Regions from separate parts of the Streptomyces sp. NPDC050263 genome, predicted to be linked through region 1. Evidence: riboswitches for the same ligand, from Rfam matches in the RefSeq annotation. Region 1 holds a riboswitch; the other holds the start of a gene.
The links. Region 1 has a riboswitch for glycine ahead of gcvT (glycine cleavage system aminomethyltransferase GcvT). Riboswitches for the same ligand answer to the same signal wherever they lie in the genome.

Region 1 (7,449 bases):
TCCGAGGCGATCATCTCGAGGGTGGACTGCTGGCGGTTCAGCTCGGCGTCGACCGCGGCGGCGATCTCCGGGTCGAGCTCGTGCAGGGGCGTGTTCAGAACAGTCATCGGGGTGGTCCTCAGCCGGCGGTGTAGGAGATGTACTCGTCGGCGGTCAGCAGGTCGTCCGGCTCGCCCGTGACGCGTACCTTGAACAGCCATCCGCCCTCGAAGGGGGCGGAGTTCACCAGCGCCGGGTCGTCGACGACGTCCTGGTTGATCTCGGTGATCTCACCGGTCACCGGCGCGTACAGCTCGCTGACCGACTTGGTCGACTCCAGCTCGCCGCAGGTCTCGCCCGCGGTCACCGTGTCACCGACCTCCGGGAGCTGGACGAACACCACGTCGCCGAGCGCGTTGGCCGCGTGCTCCGTGATGCCGACCGTCGAGACGCCGTCCTCGGCGCCCGACAGCCACTCGTGCTCCTTGCTGTAGCGCAGCTGCTGGGGGTTGCTCATGGCCTGAATTCTCCTGTACGCGAGGGAGTGCTGATGAATGGGGGACTGCTGAAGGCGTGCGTGACCAGCGGGAATGTGCGCAGCGTCACGCACAGGGACCGGGCACCGCGCCCAGTGTCTATTTCCGGCGCTTGTAGAACGGCAGCGCCACGACCTCGTACGGCTCGTGGCTGCCCCGGATGTCCACGCCGACCCCGGCGGTGCCCGGCGCCGCGTGGGCGGCGTCGACGTAGGCCATCGCGATCGGCTTGCCCAGCGTGGGGGAGGGGGCGCCGGAGGTGACCTCGCCGATCACCCGGCCGTCGGCGACCACGGCGTACCCGGCGCGCGGGACGCGGCGGCCCTCGGCGATCAGGCCGACGAGGACCCGCGGAGGGTTCTGCTCGGCACGGGAGGCGGCCTCCTCGAGCGCGGCGCGCCCCACGAAGTCACCCTCCTTCTCGAACTTCACCACCCGGCCGAGACCGGCGTCGAAGGGGGTGCGGGAGGTGCTCAGCTCGTGCCCGTACAGCGGCATGCCCGCCTCCAGGCGCAGCGTGTCGCGGCACGACAGACCGCAGGGGACCAGGCCGACGCCCTCGCCCGCCTTGGTCAGAGCCTGCCAGAGCTCGACCGCGTGGTCCGGCTTCACGAACAGCTCGAAGCCGTCCTCACCGGTGTACCCGGTGCGGGCGATGAGGGCCGGGACCCCGGCGACCGTGCCGGGCAGGCCCGCGTAGTACTTCAGACCGTCGAGGTCCGCGTCGGTGACCGCCTTGAGGATGCCGGGGGACTCGGGCCCCTGCACGGCGATCAGCGCGTAGGCGTCACGGTCGTCGCGGACCTCGACCTCGAACTCCTCCGCGAGGTTGCTCAGTTCGTTGAGCACGTTCTGGGCGTTGGAAGCGTTGGAGACGATCATGTACTCGGCATCGGCCAGCCGGTACACGATGAGGTCGTCGAGGATGCCGCCGTTCTGGACGCAGATCATGGTGTAGCGGGCCCGGCCCACCCCCACGGCCGCAAGGTTGCCGACGAGGGCGTAGTTCAGGAACTCGACCGCCTCCGGCCCGGTCACCGTGATCTCGCCCATGTGCGAGAGGTCGAAGAGGCCGGCCCGGGTGCGGACGGCCTGGTGCTCGTCGCGTTCGGAGCCGTAGCGCAGGGGCATGTCCCAGCCTGCGAAGTCGGTCATCGTCGCGCCGAGCGAGCGATGCAGGGCGTCGAGCGCGGTGTGACGGGGTGCGGAGCTGCTCATCGGACGGTTGTCTCCCAAGGCATGACGGCGAGGTCGTTCCTCCCCATCTGTCATCGGAACCTGAGAGGTTCGTCACGACCCCGCGAAACGGTGGTCCTGACTTGCACCTTGGGTGGGGCCACCGGAAACGGCGGCCCGCTTTTCAGATGTGCCTCGCCCGCGCGGTAACGGGGCCTGAGAGATTCAAGGGAGGGACTTGCTCCTTCGGCGCCCCAGCGCAACGACAGGCGGACCTGCTGCTGGGGACTCTCCCGCGCGGATTCAAACGGCCGGTATGCAGTTGGCGCGGCCATCATCGCACGGCCCGCCCCGGTCGCGGCAGGCCGCATCTGTAACCGGCTTGTGTCGGTACGCGCACGAAAACGCGAGACACCACGCATTACCTTCTCTTTACGCTCGATGGGGATGAGGACTACCTGACCCCAGGGGAGGACGATCACGGTGAACAGGACGACGACAACGGCGAGGACCACGGCATTCGCGACCGCTTCGGGGCTCGCGCTGCCCGCGCAGCCCGGCACCCGGGCCCGGGAGGCGTGCGGCTCGCAGCCCGCGCCCGTCGTCCGCGACCTGCGCGAGCGGGCCGGCCGCAGCCCGCACGGTCTGCTCTTCGGCCCCCGTGACCTGGTCGTGGTCACCGGGCTGCCCGGCAGCGGCAAGTCCACGCTCATGAAGCGGGCGGTCAAAGGCGCCCGCATCGACTCCCAGGACACCCGCGACCGGTGGGACGCCCGCGCGCCCCGCTTCCTGCCCTACGCCCTCTACCGCCCGCTCGTCCGCCTCGCCCACTACGCCGGCCTGCGTCGAGCCCTGCGCGGCGGCCAGGGCGTCGTCGTGCACGACTGCGGTACGCAGGCCTGGGTCCGCGACTGGCTGGCCCGCGAGGCCCGCCGCCGTGGGGGCACCCTCCATCTGATTCTGCTGGACGTCGGCGCGGACCAGGCCCTGGAGGGCCAGCGCGAGCGCGGCCGGGGCGTCTCGCGGTACGCGTTCCTGCGCCACCGCCGCGCCGCCGCCCGACTCCTGCGTTCGGTGGAGAAGGGCAGCCTCCCCGAAGGCTGCGCCTCGGCGGTCCTCCTGGACCGCCCCGCCGCGAACGTACTCAGGCGCATCGCCTTCACGGGCTGAGGCGTCCGGCGGCCGTCTGTGGCGTGATGCGCCGCACAGGCTCTAGCCTTTCAGCCACAGCACAGTGAGCGGTTCTCAGCAGGCGGTAGGCAGATGGATTTCCCCCCGGCGGACTTCCCGACGGACTTTCCGGCGCAGGCACACCCCCATCCGCACGGCGGATGGCCCGGCAACGAGCTGGAGGAGGTGCTCTCCGCCTCCCTCGGCGTGCCCGGAGCCGGCTCCCGGGTCGTGGAGGTGCTCGGGCGCAGCTTCGTCTGGGTGCCGCTCCCCGGTGGCGGCGGCCCCGGCAGCGGCCCCCTCGACCTGCCCACACTGGAGCTGGACGGCCAGGTGTACGTGCCGGTCTTCAGCTCCGAGGAGCAGTTCCGCCAGGTCGTCGGCTCGCACATGTCGTTCACGATCGCGCCGGCCGTGGAGTTCGCCCGGGGACTGCCCCCGCAGGTGGGCATCATGGTCAACCCCGAGGGCCTGGTCGGCATCCCGCTGCCGCCGCCGGCCGTGGCCGAGCTGTGCCGGGCGGGCCGCACCCCGCTGGACGGTCCCACCAGCGGCGGCCGGGTCCGCCTCTACGAGCCCGACTGGCAGGACGACCCGATCGACTTCCTGGCCGCGGCCTCCGCGGAGTTCGAGGCCACGGGCGCGATCCGCACGGCCCGCCGCTGCCTGGCCGCCGTCGAGACGGCGGAACCGGTGATGTTCGTCGGCGTCGAACTCGCCGGGTCCCCCGAGGAGTCCCAGTGGGAGGTCGACCTGCGCGCCCTGCCCCTGGAGGCGCTGAGCAGGGCGCTCACCGAGACCGCGGCCCCCTGGCCGGTCAACCTCGTCCTGCTGGACGTGGCCCAGGACCCGGTGGCCGACTGGATGAGGGAACGGGTCCGCCCCTTCTACCAACGCTAGACAGGCCCGCACAGGGGCGCGATCGACCACCCGCGACCCGCACCCGCCAACGCACCACAGGCCCTGAGCTCTTGGGCGCTTAAGCTGGACCCCAACGCGGGGCATTTTCTCGAAGGGGCGATAAAAAGTGAGCGCTGGCACTGCCGCGACCGGCTCGGTCGAGCACATGCTGCGCCAGGTCACGCCCGGGCGCTACGACGCCTACGAGGCCCTCCTGCGCGCGCTCGCGACCCCGTCCTCCGGCCAGGTCTGGATGCTGTTGTGGCACGGCCAGGCCGGCTCCCCGGACGCCCAGTACGGGAACATGGAGGTGGACGGCCACGGTTACGCCCCCTGCGTGACCTCCGCCCAGGAGCTCAGCGCCAGTGGCTGGAACCGGTCGTACGAGGTGGTCGACGGAATCGACGTGGCCCGCACGCTCTATCCCGACCACTACGGTCTCTGGCTGAACCCGCACGGCCCCGGCGGCGGCGTCGGCATCCCGTGGCTGGATCTGCGCCGTATCGCCACCGGGCTGGAGCGCCAGCCCGCCGGCCCGCTGCGGCTGTCCGAGCCCGCCATCGAGATCCCGCAGTTCTACGCCCTGCTCGCGCAGAACGCCCACCGGACCCCGGCGGTCCGCGCGCTGCGCCGGGCGTGGGTGCAGCCGGCGCTGGGCGCGCCCTATCTGGCCGTCGGGCTGGACGTGTACGACTCCTCGCCGTCGGCCGTGGACGCCGTCCGGGCCATGATGCAGCAGTCCATCGGCGCGGTGCCGGACGGACTGCCGGTGTCGACGGTCGCCATGACCGACGAGTACGACCCCGTCGTGATGTGGATGCGCGCCAACGCCCGGCCGTTCTACGACCGTGAGGCCCACGCTCCCGCTCCCGCGTCGGCCCCGGCGCCCGCGGGCGGATACGGCTATCCGCCTTCAGGACGCTACTGATTTTCCGCCACCGTTCCTGCCGAGAGTCCGCCGAGAGTCCTGCCGCCGTTCTGTTGTGTGTTTGTTGTGATCCTGTTGTGGGTCCGCCGCGAGGGAGGACTCGGACGTCTTCGCGCGTAGATAGCGGCGATTGATCCCGTTCTTGTCCGATCTGCCCAAATAAGTCAGCGTCCGAGGGGCGTTACCCGCCGTCCGGATAACGGAACCCATCTACCCGCATCACGTTTACGCATCCTTTCACTGCCAAGTCTGGCAACAGATCGCCAAAGCGTTGAAGACTCCCGCTCCAGGGGACTTATCCCCTGCGTATTACGGACTGATCACGCCGCTACAGCGGCAAGTGCGGGCCGGCTACCGCCGGTTGAGAGGGGTCCCTGCCAGATGACGGCACCATTGCACGAGCCGACCGCGGAAGCGGCTCCGAGCGCGGCCGAGGAAGCGGCGGTCGCCACCAGCGGCGCCAAGGCCGTTCAGGGCCGTTCCCTGGGCCGGATCGCCTGGGAACGCCTCAAGCGGGACAAACTCGCCCTCACGGGCGGCATCGTGGTGCTCTTCCTCGTCGTGATCGCGCTGTTCGCGCCGGTCATCACGGGGATCCTCGGGCAGGACCCGAACGAGTACCACGAGAACCTCATCGACCCGCTCTTCGGCACCCCCACGGGCTCCCTGGGCGGCCTCAGCGGCGAGCACCTGCTCGGCGTCGAGCCGATCAACGGCCGGGACATCTTCGCGCGCATCCTCTACGGCGCCCGGATCTCCCTGCTGGTCGGCTTCCTGTCGGCCGTGGTCGCCGTGGTCCTCGGAACGGTGCTGGGCATTCTCGCCGGATTCTTCGGCGGCTGGGTGGACTCCCTGATCAGCCGGATCATGGACGGCCTGCTCGCCTTCCCGCAGCTGCTGTTCATCATCGCGCTGGTCTCCGTCATGCCGAGCGACATGCTGGGCCTCACCGGCTCGAGCGTGCGTGTCTTCGTGATGATCCTGGTCATCGGATTCTTCGGCTGGCCCTACATCGGACGCGTGGTGCGCGGCCAGACGCTCTCGCTGCGTGAGCGCGAGTACGTCGAGGCCGCCCGATCGCTGGGCGCCGGTCGGCTGTACATCCTGTTCAAGGAACTGCTGCCCAACCTGGTCGCCCCGATCGTCGTGTACACGACGATGATGATCCCCACCAACATCCTCACCGAGGCGGCGCTCAGCTTCCTGGGCGTCGGCGTCAAGCCGCCCACCGCCTCGTGGGGACAGATGCTCTCGAGCGCGATCGACTACTACGAGTCGGACCCCATGTACATGGTGGTCCCGGGTGTGGCGATCTTCATCACCGTGCTGGCCTTCAATCTCTTCGGCGACGGCGTCCGGGACGCGCTGGACCCGAAGGCCTCCCGCTGAACAGCGAACTGCCGAACCGCGAACTGCTCTGAACCGCGAACCGCTGAACCGCTTGAACCGCAGAACAGCGAAACCGCAGTACCGCTGAACAGCGAAACCGCCGAACACGGCACCCCAACCGTCCCGTGGCCTTCACACGGGGTCTCTCATCTAATCCGGAGGATCCGAGATCGTGACTACCCAACGCACCTCAGGGCGGCGGAAGCAGGCATTTGCCGCTGCCGCCGCGGTCGCCGCGCTGCTGACCACGGCGGCGTGCGGCGGTGGCGGAAGCGACGACGACAAGGGCTCGACCACCGGCGCCGCCGGCTTCGACGCCGCGAACAACAAGGTCGCCCAGGCTTCCGCCGCCACGAAGGGCGGCACGCTGAAGTTCGGTGCCGCACAGGACGCCGACTCGTGGGACACCACGCGCGGCTACTACGGCATGATGTGGAACTTCGCCCGCTACTACAGCCGTCAGCTCGTCACGAACAAGACCGAGCCGGGCGCGGCGGGCGCCGAGCTCACCCCGGACCTCGCCACCGGTCTCGCGAAGGTCACCGACGACGGCAAGACCTACACGTACACCCTGCGTGACGGCATCACGTGGGAGGACGGCAAGCCGATCACGTCCAAGGACGTGAAGTACGGCATCGAGCGCGTGTGGGCGCAGGACGTGCTGTCCGGCGGTCCGACGTACCTGAAGGACGTCCTCGACCCCACGGGCACGTACAAGGGCCCCTACAAGGACACCTCCGCCGACAAGCTCGGTCTGAAGGCCATCGAGACGCCGAACGACAAGACCATCGTCTTCAAGCTCCCGCAGGCCAACTCGGACTTCGAGGAGATGCTGGGCCTGATCTCGGCCTCCCCGGTCCGCCAGGACATGGACACCAAGTCCAAGTACGGCCTGAAGCCGTTCTCCTCGGGCCCGTACAAGTTCGCCTCGTACAGCCCGGGCAAGGACCTCAAGCTGGTCCGCAACACCAACTGGAAGCAGGCCTCGGACCCGATCCGCAAGGCCTACCCGGACGAGATCACCATCCAGTTCTTCTCGGACGCCAACCAGCTGGACCAGCGTCTGCTCAGCGGTGACCTGGACCTCGACCTGAACCAGACCGGCATGTCGCCGCAGGGCCGCACCACCGCCCTGAAGGAGCACAAGGCCAACCTGGACAACCCGGTCTCCGGCTACGTCCGTTACGCGGTCTTCCCGCAGAGCGTGAAGCCGTTCGACAACATCGAGTGCCGCAAGGCCGTGATCTACGGCGCCGACCACGTGTCGCTGCAGACCGCCCGCGGCGGCCCGGTCGCCGGTGGCGACATCGGCACCAACATGCTGCCGCCGTCCGTCCCGGGCGCCGAGGGCCAGAAGTACGACCCGTACGA
Region 2 (7,449 bases), on a different contig from region 1:
TCGACCGGAACCCGAGAACCCTCGCCCTCCCCCGCGCCCTGCTGGGCATCGGGGATGCCGTGACCACCGCCCGGCGCCCCCGGACCGAACTGGATCACCAGGTGCCGCGGCACCACAGCCGCCCCTCCAGCCCTATCGTGACCCGCATGCAGAGCTACACAATCGGCCAGGCGGCACGGCTGCTCGGCGTCAGCCCCGACACCGCGCGCCGCTGGGCGGACGCCAGCCGCGTGGCGACCCATCGCGACGACGCCGGACGACGCCTCATCGACGGCACGGACCTCGCCGCCTTCTCCGTGGAACTCGCCCGCTCGGACAGCGCGGAGGACGACACCCCGTACACCTCGGTCCGCAACGCCTTCCCCGGCATCGTCACCGCGATCAAACTCGGCGACGTGGCCGCACAGGTCGAGATCCAGGCCGGCCCTCACCGTCTGGTCTCCCTGCTGACCCGGGAAGCCGTCGAGGAACTGGGCCTTGAGGTCGGCATGGAGGCCACGGCCCGAGTGAAGTCGACAAACGTACACATCGACCGAGTCTGAGCGGCGAGGAACCCCACAAGCCGGACACCGGCCGGGATGGCAGCAGGGACTCCGACAGAACGGCGCGGAATCGAACATACCCGACATAAGGCGCTCAGAGCCCTACCGTTGACGCTCATGACCCTGAGCATCCGCAACCAACTCCCCGGCACCGTGACCGCCGTCCACCCCGGCGAGGTCATGGCCACCGTCAAGATCCATCTGGACGGCGGCCAGAACCTCACGGCCGCCATCACCCTGGAGGCCGTCGACGAGCTCGCCCTCACCGCAGGGACAGCCGTCCGCGCACTGGTGAAGTCGACGGAGGTCTCCCTGGCCACCGGCGCCGTCGACGGCCTCTCGATCCGCAACCGGCTCCCCGGCGCGATCACCGGCCTCACCGTCGGCGGGGTCATGGCCTCGGTCAGGATCAGTGTGGCGGGCGGCGAACTCACCGCCGCGATCACCAAGGAGGCGGCCACCGACCTCGGCCTCTTCGTGGGCTCCGACGTCGTCGCGCTGATCAAGTCGACCGAGGTGTCCCTGGCCACGGTGTAGCACGCGCGGGGCCCCGCCCACGACCCGGACGGGGCCCCCCTCGCTCACTCTGGGTATCAGTCCTCGTACGCGTCCAGCGGCGGGCACGAGCAGACCAGGTTCCGGTCGCCGAAGGCCTGGTCGACACGGCGCACCGGCGGCCAGTACTTGTCGACCGCGGACACCCCGGCCGGGAAGACGGCGTCCTCACGCGTGTACGCGTGCTCCCACTCGCCGCCGAGCGCGGCCGCGGTGTGCGGGGCGTGGTGGAGCGGGTTGTCCTCGGCCGGCCACGCACCCTCCCCGACCTTCTCGATCTCCGCGCGGATGGCGATCATCGCCTCGCAGAACCGGTCCACCTCGACGAGGTCCTCGGACTCGGTCGGCTCGATCATCAGCGTCCCGGCCACCGGGAACGACATCGTCGGCGCGTGGAACCCGTAGTCGATGAGCCGCTTGGCGACGTCGTCGACGCTCACGCCGGTCGCCTTCGTCAGCGGCCGCAGGTCGATGATGCACTCGTGCGCGACCAGCCCGCCCGGCCCGTTGTAGAGCACCGGGTAGTGCGGCTCGAGCCGCTTGGCGATGTAGTTGGCGCTCAGCACGGCCACCTGCGTGGCCCGCTTGAGCCCCTCACCGCCCATGAGCCGCACATAGGCCCAGGAGATCGGCAGGATCCCCGCAGAACCCCAGGGAGCCGCCGAGATCGGCCCCACCCCGGTCGCCGGCCCGGCGGCGGGCTGCAGCGGGTGGTTCGGCAGATACGGCGCCAGGTGCGACCGGACGGCCACCGGTCCGACACCGGGGCCGCCGCCGCCGTGCGGGATGCAGAACGTCTTGTGCAGGTTCAGGTGCGAGACGTCCCCGCCGAAGTGCCCGGGCTTGGCGAGCCCGACGAGCGCGTTGAGGTTGGCACCGTCGACGTACACCTGCCCGCCGGCCTCGTGCACCTGCGCGCAGATCTCACCGACATGCTCCTCGAACACCCCGTGCGTGGACGGGTAGGTGATCATCAGCACCGACAGCTCGTCCCGATGCCGCTCGATCTTCGCCCGCAGATCGTCGACGTCGATCTCGCCGTCCTCGGCGGTCTTCACGACGACGACCTTCATCCCCGCCATCACCGCACTGGCCGCGTTGGTGCCGTGCGCGGAGGACGGGATCAGACACACGGTCCGCTGCTCGTCCCCGTTGCCCCGGTGGTAGCCGCGGACGGCGAGCAGCCCGGCCAGCTCTCCCTGCGACCCGGCGTTCGGCTGCAGGGACACCCTGTCGTACCCGGTGACCTCGGCGAGCCGCTCCTCCAGCTCACGGATGAGCGTGAGGTAACCCTCCGCCTGCTCGGCCGGCGCGAAGGGGTGCAGCTGCCCGAACTCGGGCCAGGTGACCGGCTCCATCTCGGTGGTCGCGTTGAGCTTCATGGTGCAGGAGCCCAGCGGGATCATGCCCCGGTCGAGCGCGTAGTCCCGGTCGGCGAGCCTGCGCAGGTAGCGCAGCATCGCGGTCTCGGAGCGGTGCTGATGGAAGACCGGGTGCGCCAGGATCTCCTCGGACCGCAGCAGCCCGGCGGGCAGCGCCTCCTCGGTGGACGCGTCGAGCGCCTCGATGTCGCCGTCCACCCCGAAGGCCGCCCACACCGCGGTCACCTGGGCCCGCGCGGTGGTCTCGTCACACGAGATCGACACCTGGTCGGCGTCGACGAGGTACAGGTTCACCCCGCGCTCCCGAGCGGCGGCGACGACCTCGGCGGCCTTCGCGGGCACCCGCACGGTCAGCGTGTCGAAGTACGCCCCGTGCACGACCTCGACCCCGCCGGCCTCGAGTCCGGCGGCCAGGACCGACGCGTACCGGTGCGTGCGCCGAGCGATCGCCCGCAGCCCGTCGGGCCCGTGGTAGACCGCGTACATCCCCGCCATCACGGCCAGCAGCACCTGCGCCGTGCAGATGTTGCTCGTGGCCTTCTCCCGCCGGATGTGCTGCTCACGCGTCTGCAGCGCCAGCCGGTAGGCCTTGTTCCCGTCCGCGTCCACGGACACGCCCACGAGCCGCCCGGGCAGGCTGCGCGCGAACTTCTCTTGGACCGCCATGTAGCCGGCGTGCGGCCCGCCGAACCCCATCGGCACGCCGAACCGCTGCGTGGTGCCCACCGCGATGTCCACCCCCAGCTCGCCGGGCGACTTCAGCAGCGTCAGCGCGAGCAGATCCGCGGCGACGGTGACCAGCGCGCCCAGCCCGTGCGCCTGCTCGACGATCGCCCCGAGATCGCGTACGGCACCGGAGGCGCCGGGGTACTGCACGAGCACGCCGTTGATCTCGCGCTCTGCGATCGCCGCCGGAATACCCTCGCTCAGGTCGGCGACGACGACCTCCACGCCCGTCGGCTCGGCACGGGTCTCGATCACCGCGATGGTCTGCGGCAGCACGTCCGCGTCGATGAGGAAGAGGCCCTTCTTGTTCTTCCCCATGCGCCGGGACAGCGCCATCGCCTCGGCGGCGGCCGTGCCCTCGTCGAGCAGCGACGCACCCGAGGTCGGCAGACCGGTCAGGTCGGCGACCATGGTCTGGAAGTTCAGCAGCGCCTCGAGCCGGCCCTGGGAAATCTCCGGCTGGTACGGGGTGTACGCCGTGTACCAGGCCGGGTTCTCCATGACATTGCGCAGGATGACGGGCGGCGTGAACGTTCCGTAGTAGCCGAGCCCGATCATCGAGTCGAGGACCTGGTTGCGGTCGGCCAGCGAACGCAGCTCGGCCAGCACCTCGGCCTCGGTGCGCGCGCCCGGCAGGTCCAGCGCGTCGGCGTTCTGGATCACGGCCGGCACCGCGGCGGCGGTGAGCTCGTCGAGCGAGCCGTACCCGACCTGCGCGAGCATCTTGGCCCGCGCCTCATGGTCGGGCCCGATGTGACGCTGCTCGAAGGGGATTCCCTGTTCGAGCTCGGAGAGCGGAATGCGATGGGCGGTCATTACGGAGGCCTCCTGGTCTGACACGACCTTCGAGGGTCACCACGGCGCGGGTACCCGGACGACCTCCCCCTCTGTCATCTGACCTGAGAGCTTCACCGGCCGCCCGAGGGCGCCCGGCTTTCACCGTCGGTGAGAGCGGAAGCCGTCGACGCCGTCGGCACCCGCCCTGCTTTCCAGAGTGACCTCGTCCATGCGGTACGTGAGCCTGAGAGATTCCGGGGAGGAGTTGCTCCTTCGGCGCCTCCGATGATGTCCGGAGGACTCTCCCGCACGGGGTCAGCAGCCGTTGTCAGACTACCAGCGAGGTCAACGACGCCCCCTTCGAGTGGCCGCCCGTCCCGATGTGCTCTTTGGTAGTGCTTACGGATGAGTTGCGACCAAATGGAGGGCCCGTGCAGACCGACATCGATCCGCGCCATCTGATCGGCCGCAAGGCGTTCGACCGCAACGGCACCAAGATCGGCACCGTCGACGAGGTCTACCTCGACGACGCGACCGGTGTGCCGGAGTGGGCGGCCATACGAACCGGCCTGTTCTCCCGCGACGCCTTCGTCCCCCTGGAGCCCAGCGAGCTGGTCGAGGGCACCCTGCACATCCCCTTCGACCGGGCCCTGATCAAGGACGCCCCCGACTTCGGCGTGGGCCGCCATCTCTCCCCGGAGCAGGAACTCCAGCTCTACCACCACTACGGCCTCGACGTGGGCGCCGCTCCCCCGCTCCCCGATCACGACTTCGGCCGCCTCGCGGGCACGGACGAGAGCTGAGCCCCTCAGGCACAGGCCCGCATCAGCGCCCCGAGTATCCCGGCAGGGTCGTACAGCGGCCGGGCGCCATCCGTGACGACTCTTCGGGTACCGGCGTCGACGGGATCGGTCCGCGCCCAGCGCGGAGAGCCGACGCCCACCTCGACCTCCAGTCCTGAGGCGGTCGCGTACCGCCATTCGGTGACGGGCCCCCACGCCTGGACCCGGAGCACCTCTCCCAGGGACATCTCACCCGTCCACGCCTCGTCGCCGGCGTACCGGTCCGCCGCCGTCGACAGCAGCACGAGATCGACGTCCGAGTCGGGACGCGCGGCCCCACGCGCGCAGGACCCGACGAGGAGCAGCCCGACCACGTCGCTTCGGTTCGCGGACCACCGGGTGACCCGATCCACCACCCGCCGCATCTCGGCCTCACGCTCCGGCGACAGCTCGGCCGGGTCCGCGAACCGACCTCCGTGCAGTTTCATACAGCTCCCCCTCAGCTACCGGCGCCGCCTCTCCAGACACCGCCACCGCTCCGACCCACCCCGTACTTCGCGATACCGATACTTCGAACTCTTCACTCTGTGTAACCGATCGGCCTCACCGAGAGTTCCCGAAGTCGACCGCAGATCTTCGCGGCACCAGCGGCAGCGGTTCCGCCGGCTCCAGTCCCGGGTCGTCGGTACGGAACGTCCGCACCCGGCCCGGCCCCGACTCCGGCGTCTCGAACCGCACGGTGACCCGGCCGAGCCCGCTGCCCTGCACCCATCCGTGCCCGAGCTCGACATGCCGCACATCGTGTCCGGGACGCCACTGATGCTCGGCCCTCACCGGCTCCGCACGGACGGGCTCGTCCGCGAGTTCCACCTCGGCTCCCTCCGACCGCTCCTCCGCGGCCTGCGCGAACAGGTCCTCCTGGGTGAAGTCCGCCAGACCGCTCACACCCACCCCGAGGAGCCGTACCCCGCCCGTCGTGTCCACCGAGTCCAGCAAGCGGGCCGCCGCCTCCCGGATCACCGTCGGATCGTCGGTGGGCCCGCGCAGCGTCTCGGAGCGGGTGAGCGTCGAGAAGTCGTACCGCCGCACCTTCAGCACGATCGTCCGCCCCGACAGACCGGCCCCTCGCAGCCTGCGCACACACCGGTCCGCGAGCCGCTGCACCTCCAGCTCGACCCGGACCCGGTCATGGATGTCCACGTCGTAGGTGTCCTCGACCGACACGGACTTGGTCTCCCGCTCCGCCACCACGGGCCGGTCGTCACGCGCCAGCGCCATCGCGTACAGAGCGCGCCCGTGGGCCTTGCCCAGCAGCCGGACCAACTCGTCCTCACCGGCCTCCGCGATCTCGTCGACCGTGGTGATCCCGGCCCGCCTCAGATGGTCCCCCGTCGCCGGGCCGACCCCCGGCAGGATCCGCGCCGACATGGGTCCGAGCAACGCCCGCTCGGTGCCCGGCTCGATGAGCACCAGGCCGTCGGGCTTCGCCTGCTCCGAGGCGATCTTCGCGAGCATCTTGCAGGAGGCCAGCCCCACCGAGCCGGTGAGGCCCGTGACGGCCCGTATGTCCCCGCGCAGTCTGACGCCGGCCAACTGCGCCGACTCACTGTCCCAGGCCGCATCCCCGGCCTCCAGGTCCACGAAGGCCTCGTCCAGGCTCAGTGGCTCCACCAGTGGCGAAAGCGCTCCCAGCAGCGCCATGACCTGCTCGCTGATCGACCGGTAGAACGCGAAGCGCGGAACAAGATAGGCGGCGTTCGGAGCCAGTCGGCGCGCCTGGGCCATGGGCATCGCCGAGTGGACCCCGAAGACACGCGCCTCGTAGGAAGCGGTCGCGACCACTCCGCGGGGCCCCAGCCCGCCCACGACCACGGCTTTTCCGCGCAGACTCGGCTTGGACGCCTGCTCCGCCTGTGCGAAGAAGGCATCCATGTCGAGATGCAGGATGGTGGGCGCGTTTCTCACATGCCTGATGCTGCACCACACCACTGACAACGGCGTCGTACCGCCGCCCCGAGCCCGGTGCGGAGCCTCAGACCGCCCGGTTGCGCCGACGCGCCAGCTCATCCGCAGGATTGTGGCCGACGAGCGTCTCACCGGTGTCGACGCGCTCTCCGTGCAACTGGGAAAGCGCGTTCTCGACGTCCCGCCACACCACGCCCACAGCGATCCCGAAGACGCCCTGACCGCCCTGGAGCAGCGCGTGGACCTCGTCGGGCGAGGTGCACTCGTAGACCGTCGCGCCGTCGCTCATGAGCGTCATGCGCTCCAGATCGCTGAACCCGCGCTCCCGCAGATGCTGCACGGCGGTGCGGATGTTCTGCAGCGACACCCCGGTGTCGAGGAACCGCTTGACGATCTTCAGGACGACGACGTCCCGGAAGCTGTACAGACGCTGCGTGCCGGACCCGTGCGCGGGCCGCACGCTCGGCTCGACCAGCCCGGTGCGCGCCCAGTAGTCCAGTTGCCGATAGGTGATGCCCGCGGCCGCACAGGCCGTCGGACCGCGATAGCCGATCTGCTCGGACGCCATGGACGTCGCCCCTCCGCTGCTCGGCACGGCCGCCGGTCGCTGCGGAGCCTGGTCGGCCGCGCCACCCTGCTGGGGGTACCCCCTGCTCGAACGTAGCTGAGAGCTTGGGGGAGGGTACGGACCGCTCCCCCCGACACCGAGTCCGGGGGCAC

Region 2: linked by a shared signal. The riboswitch ahead of gcvP (aminomethyl-transferring glycine dehydrogenase) and the one ahead of gcvT (glycine cleavage system aminomethyltransferase GcvT) in region 1 are both predicted to bind glycine.

The regions. Positions count from the first base shown of each region.
Region 1 covers NZ_JBFAKW010000019.1:266-7,714, forward strand. Annotated here, with positions in the region: partial or broken gene AB0J04_RS11680 (serine hydroxymethyltransferase) at 1-107, opposite strand, end outside; gene gcvH (glycine cleavage system protein GcvH) at 119-496, opposite strand; gene gcvT (glycine cleavage system aminomethyltransferase GcvT) at 615-1,733, opposite strand; glycine riboswitch at 1,886-1,997, opposite strand; gene AB0J04_RS11695 (AAA family ATPase) at 2,175-2,861, shown strand; gene AB0J04_RS11700 (enhanced serine sensitivity protein SseB) at 2,955-3,761, shown strand; gene AB0J04_RS11705 (enhanced serine sensitivity protein SseB C-terminal domain-containing protein) at 3,928-4,689, shown strand; gene AB0J04_RS11710 (ABC transporter permease) at 5,071-6,078, shown strand; gene AB0J04_RS11715 (ABC transporter substrate-binding protein) at 6,251-7,449, shown strand, end outside.
Region 2 covers NZ_JBFAKW010000149.1:6,793-14,241, forward strand. Annotated here, with positions in the region: gene AB0J04_RS39720 (helix-turn-helix transcriptional regulator) at 147-542, shown strand; gene AB0J04_RS39725 (TOBE domain-containing protein) at 660-1,079, shown strand; gene gcvP (aminomethyl-transferring glycine dehydrogenase) at 1,136-4,021, opposite strand; glycine riboswitch at 4,205-4,300, opposite strand; gene AB0J04_RS39735 (PRC-barrel domain-containing protein) at 4,414-4,785, shown strand; gene AB0J04_RS39740 (nucleotidyltransferase domain-containing protein) at 4,791-5,252, opposite strand; gene AB0J04_RS39745 (DNA polymerase IV) at 5,368-6,729, opposite strand; gene AB0J04_RS39750 (MerR family transcriptional regulator) at 6,797-7,449, opposite strand, start outside.